Regions from separate parts of the Streptomyces sp. CNT372 genome, predicted to be linked through region 1. Evidence: riboswitches for the same ligand, from Rfam matches in the RefSeq annotation. Region 1 holds a riboswitch; each other region holds the start of a gene.
The links. A riboswitch is a leader RNA that binds a small molecule or an ion and turns the genes downstream of it on or off. The one in region 1 is predicted to bind cobalamin.

Region 1 (3,268 bases):
CCTCGGGACGGGAGATGTCCCCCGCCAGGATCGGGGGCCGGACGTAACGGGTGCCGTACGACTGGACCCAGCCGTGCTGGGTGGCCAGATAGCCGGTGAGCTGCTCGGCGAAGTACTGGACCATGTCGTTGCGCTCGGGTTCGCCGTGCACCAGGACGTCCAGCCCGGCCTTCTCCTGGAAGGAGAGCACCTCCTGGATCTCGGTCCTGATGCGCTCCTCGTACCCGGCGGTGTCGATCCGCCCGGCGCGCAGGTCGGCGCGGGCGGTGCGCAGTTCCGCGGTCTGCGGGAAGGAGCCGATGGTGGTGGTCGGCAGCAGCGGCAGACCCAGGTGCGCCCGCTGGGCGGCGGTGCGGTCGGCGTACGGCTGGGAGCGGCGGCCGTCGGTGTCGGTGATCGCGGCGGTACGGGCGCGCACGGCCGGGTCCCGGGTGAGGGGGGAGCCGGCGCGGGAGGCCAGGTCGGCCCGGTTGGCGGCGAGTTCGGCGGCGATCGCGCCGGTGCCCCGGCTGAGCCCGGTGGCCAGGGTGACGATCTCGGCGGTCTTCTGCTCGGCGAAGGCCAGCCAGCGCAGCACCTGCGGGTCGATGTCCCGCTCGGCGGCCGCGTCGAACGGGACGTGCAGCAGGGAGCAGGAGGCCGCGACGTCGACCCGGCCGGCCAGCCCGAGCAGGGTGCCCAGGGTGGTGAGTGACTTCTCCAGGTCGTTGATCCAGATGTTGCGGCCGTCCACGACACCGGCGACCAGCCGCTTGCCGGGCAGTCCGCCGGCCGCCGCGAGGGCGTCCAGGTTGGCGGCGGCGGGCCCGGTGAAGTCCAGGGCGAGACCGTCGACGGGGGCCTTGGCGAGGACCGGGAGGGCGTCGCCGAGCCGGTCGAAGTAGGAGGCGACCAGCAGCTTCGGCCGGTCCGCGAGCCCGCCGAGCTCGCGGTAGGCCCGGGCGGCGGCGTTCAGTTCGGCGGGGGTGCGGTCCTGCACCAGGGCGGGCTCGTCGAGCTGCGCCCACTCGGCGCCGGCGGCCCGCAGGTCGGCCAGCACCTCCGCGTACACCGGAAGCAGCCGGTCCAGGAGGGTCAGCGGGTCGAAGTCGGCGGCGACCCCGGGGGCGGGCTTGGCGAGCAGGAGGTAGGTGACGGGTCCGACGAGCACCGGGCGTGGCGTGAGGCCCAGGGCGAGGGCTTCCTTGAGTTCGGCGACCTGCTTGGCCGGGTCGGCCGTGAAGACGGTGTCCGGGCCCAGCTCGGGCACCAGGTAGTGGTAGTTGGTGTCGAACCACTTGGTCATCTCCAGCGGGGCGACCTGCTGGGTGCCGCGGGCCATGGCGAAGTAGCCGTCCAGGGCGTCCGCCGCGACCGCGTCGCGGTGCCGCCCGGGGATCGCGCCGACCATGACGGAGGTGTCCAGGACGTGGTCGTAGAAGGAGAAGTCACCGGTGGGGACCTCGTGGACGCCGGCGGCGGCGAGCCGCTGCCAGTGGGTGCGGCGCAGACCGGCGGCGGTCTCGTGCAGGGCCTCGGCCGTGACCCGGCCCTTCCAGTACCCCTCGATCGCCTTCTTCAGTTCCCGGTTCCGCCCCTGGCGGGGGTAGCCGTAGAGGGTGGCGCCTGCTGCCGCGGCTGCGGACTTCGGTGTCACGGAACTCTCCTTCGCGAGTTGTGTGAACAACCCCGGCCACGCCACGGGTACACGAAGGAGCGGGCGCACGGACACCCGTGCCACCGCTGCCGCCGACCCACCCGCGAGGTCACCGAGGTCTCCGCGCGCGACTGTCGCGCACGGGCAGTGGCAGGTCTTCGGACTCGCGGGCACGTCCTGACGACGTCAGGCCACCTACTGGCCGTCGCTTCCCGGGCCCCTTGTACGGGCCCAGTGCATGTGACGGCGGTCGTTCCCGCTCACCGCTGCGGGGCAGTCCCGGATTCCCACCGGGTTCCCTCTTGCGACGCCTCCCGCCTGGCTGACGGGGCGAACCAGCTGCACGGGCCAGCGTAGACCGGGGGACCTGGTCACGGGGAGGAAGTCCACCAGACGGACGTTGAAATGAGACACGCGGCCCGGTCGGGCCGCGCTCGCGGCGGGCCGCCCCGCCCTCCGCCCCGGAGGCCGCCGGGCCCAGGGACTGCGCTCCCGTGTCAGCCGCGTGAGCCGGGGCGGCGGGACGCACGGCCGGACGCACGGCGGGCGCGGGGCGGCTCACTCGTACCGCCCCGCGCCCGCCTCCACAGCGGCAGCGTACGGACCCCCTCAGGTCCCGGCTGCCTCGCACCGGGGTCCCTCAACCCCGGCCGTCTCTGCCCGGGGTCGCCCCCGGTCGCAGGCCCCGGGGTCACCCCCGGTCGTAGGTGTGGAACCCCCGCCCGTTCTTGCGGCCCAGCAGGCCGGCCTCCACCATCCGCCGGAGCAGCGGGGGAGGGGCGTACAGGGGTTCCTTGAACTCGTCGTACAGAGACTGCGCGATCGAGGCCACCGTGTCGAGCCCGATCAGGTCCGCGAGTTTCAGCGGGCCCATCGGATGGGCGCAGCCCAGCTCCATCCCGGCGTCCACGTCGGCCGCGGTCGCGAAGCCGGACTCGGCCATCCGGATCGCCGACAGCAGGTAGGGCACCAGCAGCGCGTTGACCACGAAACCGGCCCGGTCCTGCGCGCGCACCACCGTCTTGCCCAGCGTGTGCGTGGCGAAGTCCTCCACCGCGGCGGCCGTGGCGGGTGCGGTGTGCAGCGAGGTGACCACCTCGACCAGCGGCAGCACCGGTACGGGGTTGAAGAAGTGCAGCCCCACCACCCGGTCCGCACGGCCGGTCGCCATGCCGAGGCGCATCACGGGGATGGACGAGGTGTTGGTGGTGAGGACCGCCTCCGGATCGGCCACGATCTTGTCGAGGGCGGCGAAGACCTCGGTCTTGGCCGCCGCGTTCTCGACGACCGCCTCCACGACGAGCTGACGATCCGCCAGCGCGTCCATGTCGGCGGTGAACACGGTCCGGGCGAGGGCGTCCTCGGCCGAGAGGCGGTCCAGCTTGCGGCGCTGCACCGCACGCTCCAGGGACATCGCGGTCCGCTCCCGCGCGGTGCGGGCGGCCACCGTGTCGGCCTCGCGGACGAGGGTGTCCAGCCCGGCCCGGGCGCACACCTCCGCTATGCCGGCGCCCATCTGCCCGCCGCCGACCACCCCGACCCGCCGGATGTCCGACGCCCCGTGTCCGGGCGCGGAGCCGGACGCGCCTCCGGTCCCTGCCCCCGGGGCGGCGACGGCCCCCGCGCCGGACG
Region 2 (3,268 bases), on a different contig from region 1:
CCGGGGACGCCGTGGACCGCCAGGTCGTACTGTCCGTCGCCGGTCGCGACGACGTCCGCCCAGGCCCCTCGCGGGTGGCCGCAGCGGCGGGCGCAGCCGGAGAGGTACACGGGCAGGCCGCCGCCGGGGGCCGGGGCCGCGCCCGTGAGCCGCCGCGTCGCGCCCACGAGTTCGGCGGCGTCGGCCCGTACGTCGGAGAGCGCCTTGCCGCAGCCGGGCCGCCCGGTGCACGCGCCGACGACCCGCCAGGGGGAGGCCGGGTCGGTGACGAGTCCGGCGACGGCGAGCGCGGCGAGGCGGTCGGCGGGGACGCCGGTCAGGACCACACCGCGCCAGGGCGTGACGCGCAGTTCCCCCGTCCCCCGGCGCTCGGCGGTCCGGGCGAGCAGCCGCCACTGCGCGCTGGTGAGGCGGCCCAGGGGCGCGAGCACATACCCGTACTCCCCCGGAACCGGCCCCTGAGCGGGCGCGGCGGCCACCGGCGCCACCGGCACCGCCTCCGCCCGTACCCCCGCCTTCGCGGCCCGCGCGGCCAGCGCCTCCCCCGAGGGGCCCTGCCCGGGCGGGAGTTCACGCACCCGCCAGGCACCGGTCCCGCTCGCGTCGACCGCGTCGAGGAACGCCTGCGCCGCGACGATCATCGTGCGCGGCCCGTCCGGCGCGGCCACCCGCACGCCCGCCGACTCCCCGGCCCGCACGACCACCCCGGCGCCGGCCTCCGTCCGCTCTGCGATCAACGTCACATCCGCGGCGAGGTCCGCCATGTCCCCGCGCCCGTCGTCGAGGGCGAAGAGGAAGCGCCCGGACAGCGCCGTCGTCCGCGTGCTCGCGCACAGCAGGGCGTCCAGGGTGCGGGCGAGGGGCTGCACGTCCAGGTGCCCCCGGCCGTCGAGCCCGGAGAGCGGGGAGGCGACGATGTTGCGGACGCGTTCGTGGCCGGGCGCGGGCAGCAGGCCCACCGCGTCCAGCAGCGCGGCCAACTCGCCGCCGCAGGAGGCCCCGAGGCCCCGGAGCTGGAGGTTGCCGCGGGAGGTGATGTCGAGTGCGCCGTCGCCGAGCCGGTCCGCCGCGTCCGCGAGGGCGTACGCCTGGCGCGCGTCGAGGGCCCCGGCGGGGACACGTATCCGGGCCAGCGCGCCGTCGTCGGCCGTGTGCAGCCGCAGCGCCCCGGGGCAGGCGTCGCCCCGGTCCCGCGCGGGCGCTCCCCCGTCCGGGGCGGGCGCGTCGCCACGGTCCCGGTGGTCCCGTCCGGGTGTTTCGTCCCGGTTCAGGCGGTTGGCGGGGGGCGGAGGCATGGCGGCGAGCATACCGACCATCACACAAGGCGCCCTGCTCCGGAGGACGTGACGGCCCTTACTATGCTCAGCGGCGGACCACACGGTCCGTCACCGCCGATGACGGCGTCAGGGGAGGAAGCCCGGTGCGATTCCGGCGCGGTCCCGCCACTGTGAGCCCGGCAGTCGCGCAGCACGCGCGGCCCGCCGGGTGAGCCAGGAACTCCCGCCGTCCTCCACCGCCCGGGGCGCGGAAACCCCGAGGAAGGCCAGCTGTCGCATGACGCTCCCGTCCCAGGACACCACGCAGCCCACCACCACCCAGGCCGCCGGGCAGCCGAGCCCGCAGCCGGCTTCGCAGAGCGGCGCCCCGCAGCCCGCCACCCGCATCCTGCTCCTGTCGACCTCCGACACCGACCTGCTCAGCGCCCGCGCGGCCGGCGGCCCGGTCTCGTACCGCTACGCGAACCCGTCCCGGCTCCCGCTCGACGACCTGCCCGGCCTGCTGGAGGGCAGCGATCTCGTCGTGGTCCGCCTTCTCGGCGGGCTGCGCGCCTGGCAGGAGGGGATCGACCAACTCCTCGCGCAGGACCGCCCGGTCGTCGTCCTGACCGGCGAACAGGCCCCGGACGCCCAGCTCATGGAGACGTCCACCGTCCCCATCGGCATCGCCGCCGAGGCGCACGCCTACCTCGCGCACGGCGGCCCGGCCAACCTGGAGCAGCTGGCCCGTTTCCTCGCCGACACCGTGCTGCTCACCGGCCACGGCTTCGAGCCGCCGGCCGCCGCGCCCTCCTGGGGCGAGCTGGGGCGCCCGGTGCGCCGGGAGAACCCGGACGGCCCGCTGGTCGCCGTCCTCTACTACCGCGCGCACCACATGAGCGGCAACACCGCCTTCGTGGACGCCCTGTGCACCGCCGTCGAGGAGGCGGGCGCCCGGGCGCTGCCGCTGTATGTGGCCTCCCTGCGCGCCCCGGAGGACGAGCTGCTGGAGCGGCTGCGCGGTGCGGACGCCCTGGTGACCACGGTCCTCGCTGCGGGCGGCACCCGCCCGGCGGACGCCTCCGCGGGCGGCGACGACGAGTCCTGGGACGCGGGCGCGCTCGCCTCCCTCGACGTGCCGGTGCTCCAGGCGCTGTGCCTGACCAGCCCGCGCGCCGCGTGGGAGGAGAACGACGAGGGCCTCTCCCCGCTGGACGCGGCGACCCAGGTCGCGGTGCCCGAGTTCGACGGGCGGCTGATCACCGTGCCGTTCTCGTTCAAGGAGATCGACGCCGACGGCCTGCCGGCCTACGTCCCGGACCCGGAGCGGGCCGCGCGGGTCGCGGGGATCGCGGTCCGGCACGCCCGGCTGCGGCACATCGCGAACGCCCGGAAGCGGATCGCCCTGGTGCTGTCCGCGTACCCGACCAAGCACTCCCGGATCGGCAACGCGGTCGGCCTGGACACCCCGGCCTCGGCGGTGGCGCTGCTGCGCCGGCTGCTGGCGGAGGGCTACGACTTCGGCCCGGCCGAGGAGATCCCGGGCCTGGTGTCGGGGGACGGCGACGAGCTGATCCGGGCCCTGATCGAAGCGGGCGGCCACGACCAGGACTGGCTGACCGAGGATCAGTTGGCCCGCAACCCGGTCCGCATCCCGGCCGCCGACTACCGGCGCTGGTTCGCGACGCTGCCGGCGGAGCTGCGGGAGGCGGTGGAGGAGCACTGGGGGCCCGCGCCCGGCGAGATGTTCCTGGACCGCTCGCGCAACCCGGAGGGCGACATCGTCCTCGCGGCCCTGCGGCGCGGGAACCTGCTGGTCGTCATCCAGCCGCCGCGCGGCTTCGGCGAGAACCCGATCGCGATCTACCACGACCCCGATCTGCCGCCCTCGCACCACTACCTGGCGGCCTACCGCTGGATCGCGGCGCGCGCGGACGACGGCGGTTTCGGCGCGGACGCCATGATCCACCTGGGCAAGCACGGCAACCTGGAGTGGCTGCCGGGCAAGAACG
Region 3 (3,268 bases), on a different contig from region 1:
TCCCGTGTCACGAAGGAGTTCAGCGACATGTTCTGGCCCTTGAACGGCGCGACCTTGACGCCCTGCCGGACCAGCCACCGGCAGATCCCGGCGGTGACCACGCTCTTCCCGGCGTCCGAGGTCGTCCCCGCGACCAGCAGCCCCCCACCGCTCATGCCGTCCTCCCGCCGCTGTCCGGCCCGCCGCGCCCCGACGCCCGGCGCCGGCCTCCGCCGAAGGCCCCCGCGGCCAGCCGCGCGCCCGCGCACACCGCCAGGGAGAGCGCGCCCACCCGGCGCGACAGCCGCACCGCGTGCTCGATGTCGCCCGGCTCCACCGCCCGGCCGCCCGCGTTGAGCACCGGCCGGTGCTCGACCCGCCCCCCGTACGCCAGCGTCCCGCCCAGCCGCACACCGAGCGCCCCCGCGAACGACGCCTCCACCGGGCCCGCGTTGGGGCTCGGGTGCCCGGCCGCGTCGGCCCGCCAGGCGCGCACCGCGCCCCGCGGATCGGGCCCGGCGAGGGCGGCGAGCACGGCGGTCAGCCGGGCGCCCGGCCAGCCCGCCACGTCGTCCAGCCGGGCCGAGGCCCAGCCGTAGCGCAGATGGCGCGGCGAGCGGTGCCCGACCATCGCGTCCAGGGTGTTGACGGCGCGGAAGCCCAGCAGGCCGGGCACACCGGCGACGGCGCCCCACACCAAGGCTCCGACGACCGCGTCGGAGGTGTTCTCGGCGACGGACTCCACGACGGCGCGCGCGATCCCGTCCGCGTCCAGCGCCTGCGGGTCCCGCCCGCACAGGTGCGGCAGCCGCGCCCGCGCCGCCTCGACGTCCCCGGCCTCCAGCGCTGCCCCGACGGCGCGGGCCTCCCGGCCCAGGGTCGTCCCGCCGACGACGGCCCAGGTGGCGGCCGCGGTCAGGGCGGTGGCGGCGGCGGGGGAGCGGCGCACGGCGCGCGCGGCGAGCAGTCCGGCGGCGGTCGCGCCCCCGGCGCACACCAGCGTGTGCAGGGCGCCCCGGGCGCGGTCGTCGCGCCACAGCACGCCCTCGACGGCGGCGGCCGCCCGTCCGAACGCGGCCACCGGGTGCCCGGTGCGCGGATCACCGACGAGCAGGTCGGCGAGGAGCCCCGCGGCGGCGCCGCAGGCGAAGATCCGGCCGCCGCGTGTGCGGCCGGCGTCCCGGGAAGGGGGTCCGGACGGCAGGGCTGGGCCACGGCCAGGCATGACGCAGAGTCCTCACTCAGGGTCCGCGCCCTGGCTCGACGTGAACGGCGGCGAGAGTTCCTGGCTCCCCGGACTCCGGGTGACAGTGGCGGGACCGCGCCGGATTCTCACCGGACTTCCTCTTCTGCCGCCGTATGGCCCCGGCAGTCCACCACGGCCGCCCACGCCCGTCAACTCACCCTTGACCTGCGGCGGGACAGTGTGCCGAGGCCCACACGAGGGCTCGTGCTGCGGGTGCACGGAGACGGCGCCCGGAGGCGGCGCACTCGGACGGCGCACGGGCCGGGCACCGCCCGGTGGCGGTACCCGGCCCGTGCCGGTGACGGATCGGTCGGCGGACGTCAGTCGACGATCAGAAAGATCCCGTACGCGACGGCCACCGCGCAGAGCGCGAAGCAGGCGTACGCACCCGTGCGGGCCATCACGGCGCTGCCGCCGGTCCGCACGGCGGCCTCGCCCTTGCTGAGGCCGATGATGCCGAGGGTGAACAGGCCCACGAGGGCCACGGTGGCGACGAGGCTCACGCCGAAAACGGAGCCGAGGGCTACCCAGTCGATCTTCATCTTGCTGCTTCCTTACACCGCGGCCGGTCGGGCCGGCTCGGTCTCGGCGGGGGCCGGGACGGTGGTCCTGATCTCACCGGCCGGCGGCGGGGTGACGGCCGCGATGGCGGTGGTGACGACGCCCGCGGGCTCCCCGGAACCCTCCGCGCCCTCGGCGCCGGGGGCCTCGGTGTCGTTGACGTTGGTGTGGTCGACAACCTGGCGGCGGGAGGCGATCCAGATCGCCAGTGAGGAGGCGACCAGGAAGACCGCGACCACGGCGACGCCCCAGTCACCCTGCTTGGTGACGAACTCGGAGGCGGCGGCGACCAGGCCGGCGGCCGGCAGGGTCAGACCCCAGGCGACGAACATCCGGGTCGCGGTCGACCAGCGGACCACACCGCCCTTGCGGCCGAGGCCCGCACCCATCACCGCGCCGGAGCAGGAGTGCGTGGTGGAGAGGGAGAAGCCCAGGTTGGAGGAGGCCAGGATGACGCTCGCGGCGCTGGTCTGGGCGGCGAAGCCCTGCTGCGGCTGGAGGTCGGTGAGGCCCTTGCCCATGGTGCGGATGATGCGCCAGCCACCGAGGTAGGTACCGAGGGCGATCGCGACACCGGCGGAGACGATGACCCACATCGGGGGGTTGGAACCCGGCGCGAGCACGTTCCCGGCGACCAGGGCCAGGGTGATGATGCCCATCGTCTTCTGGGCGTCGTTGGTGCCGTGGGCCAGGGAGACCAGGCCGGCAGAGGCGATCTGGCCGGCGCGGTAGCCCTTGGCCGTGTCCTTCTGATCGGTGTTCTTGCCGATCTTGTACGTCAGCCGGGCGGCGATCATCGCGCCGATGCCGGCGACGAGCGGGGCGGCGATGGCCGGGATCAGCACCTTGGTGATCACCACACCGCCGTTGACGGCGGAGAAGCCGGCCGAGGCGACGGTGGCGCCGATGAGGCCGCCCATCAGGGCGTGGGAGGAGCTGGACGGCAGACCCACGAGCCAGGTCAGCAGGTTCCAGAGGATGGCGCCGACGAGCGCCGCGAAGATGACTTCAGGAGAGATGCCTGATTCGTCGACCAGACCGCTGGAGATCGTCTTGGCGACCTCCACCGACAGGAACGCGCCGACGAGGTTCAGAACGGCGGACATGGCCACCGCGGTCTTGGGCTTCATCGCGCCGGTCGAGATGGTCGTCGCCATCGCGTTGGCGGTGTCGTGGAAACCGTTCGTGAAATCGAACACGAGAGCTGTCACGATCACAATCGCGAGCAGCAAGGTGATGTGTTCCATTTACCCAGGCAATCGTTTGACGTCATTGACGTGTGGACCGTAGGCAACCTGGATGAACGGAAGATGAACTGGGTCGGGCGCTGTGGTGTCCGCAAGTGGGGTCAACGGGTTCCGCTTGTGCCGGATCCGCGCCCCTGACCTCGGTGGGCAGTCACTCGAACACCCTCCGTCGCCGCGGGCCGCCCCGGACCGGCCCCGCACCGGCCCCTGGGCCCCTCGGAGCCCCGCTGACAGG

Region 2: another riboswitch for cobalamin. It lies ahead of cobN (cobaltochelatase subunit CobN); the one in region 1 lies ahead of metE (5-methyltetrahydropteroyltriglutamate--homocysteine S-methyltransferase).
Region 3: another riboswitch for cobalamin. It lies ahead of C593_RS0117345 (cobalamin biosynthesis protein); the one in region 1 lies ahead of metE (5-methyltetrahydropteroyltriglutamate--homocysteine S-methyltransferase).

The regions. Positions count from the first base shown of each region.
Region 1 is NZ_KB897781.1:401,093-404,360, reverse strand. It holds gene metE (5-methyltetrahydropteroyltriglutamate--homocysteine S-methyltransferase) at 1-1,636, opposite strand, end outside; cobalamin riboswitch at 1,769-1,992, opposite strand; gene C593_RS0114595 (3-hydroxybutyryl-CoA dehydrogenase) at 2,328-3,268, opposite strand, start outside.
Region 2 is NZ_KB897788.1:71,508-74,775, forward strand. It holds gene cobG (precorrin-3B synthase) at 1-1,307, opposite strand, end outside; cobalamin riboswitch at 1,378-1,507, shown strand; gene cobN (cobaltochelatase subunit CobN) at 1,555-3,268, shown strand, end outside.
Region 3 is NZ_KB897783.1:52,950-56,217, reverse strand. It holds gene C593_RS0117350 (cobyric acid synthase) at 1-155, opposite strand, end outside; gene C593_RS0117345 (cobalamin biosynthesis protein) at 152-1,204, opposite strand; cobalamin riboswitch at 1,237-1,378, opposite strand; gene C593_RS0117340 (hypothetical protein) at 1,546-1,767, opposite strand; gene C593_RS0117335 (inorganic phosphate transporter) at 1,780-3,033, opposite strand.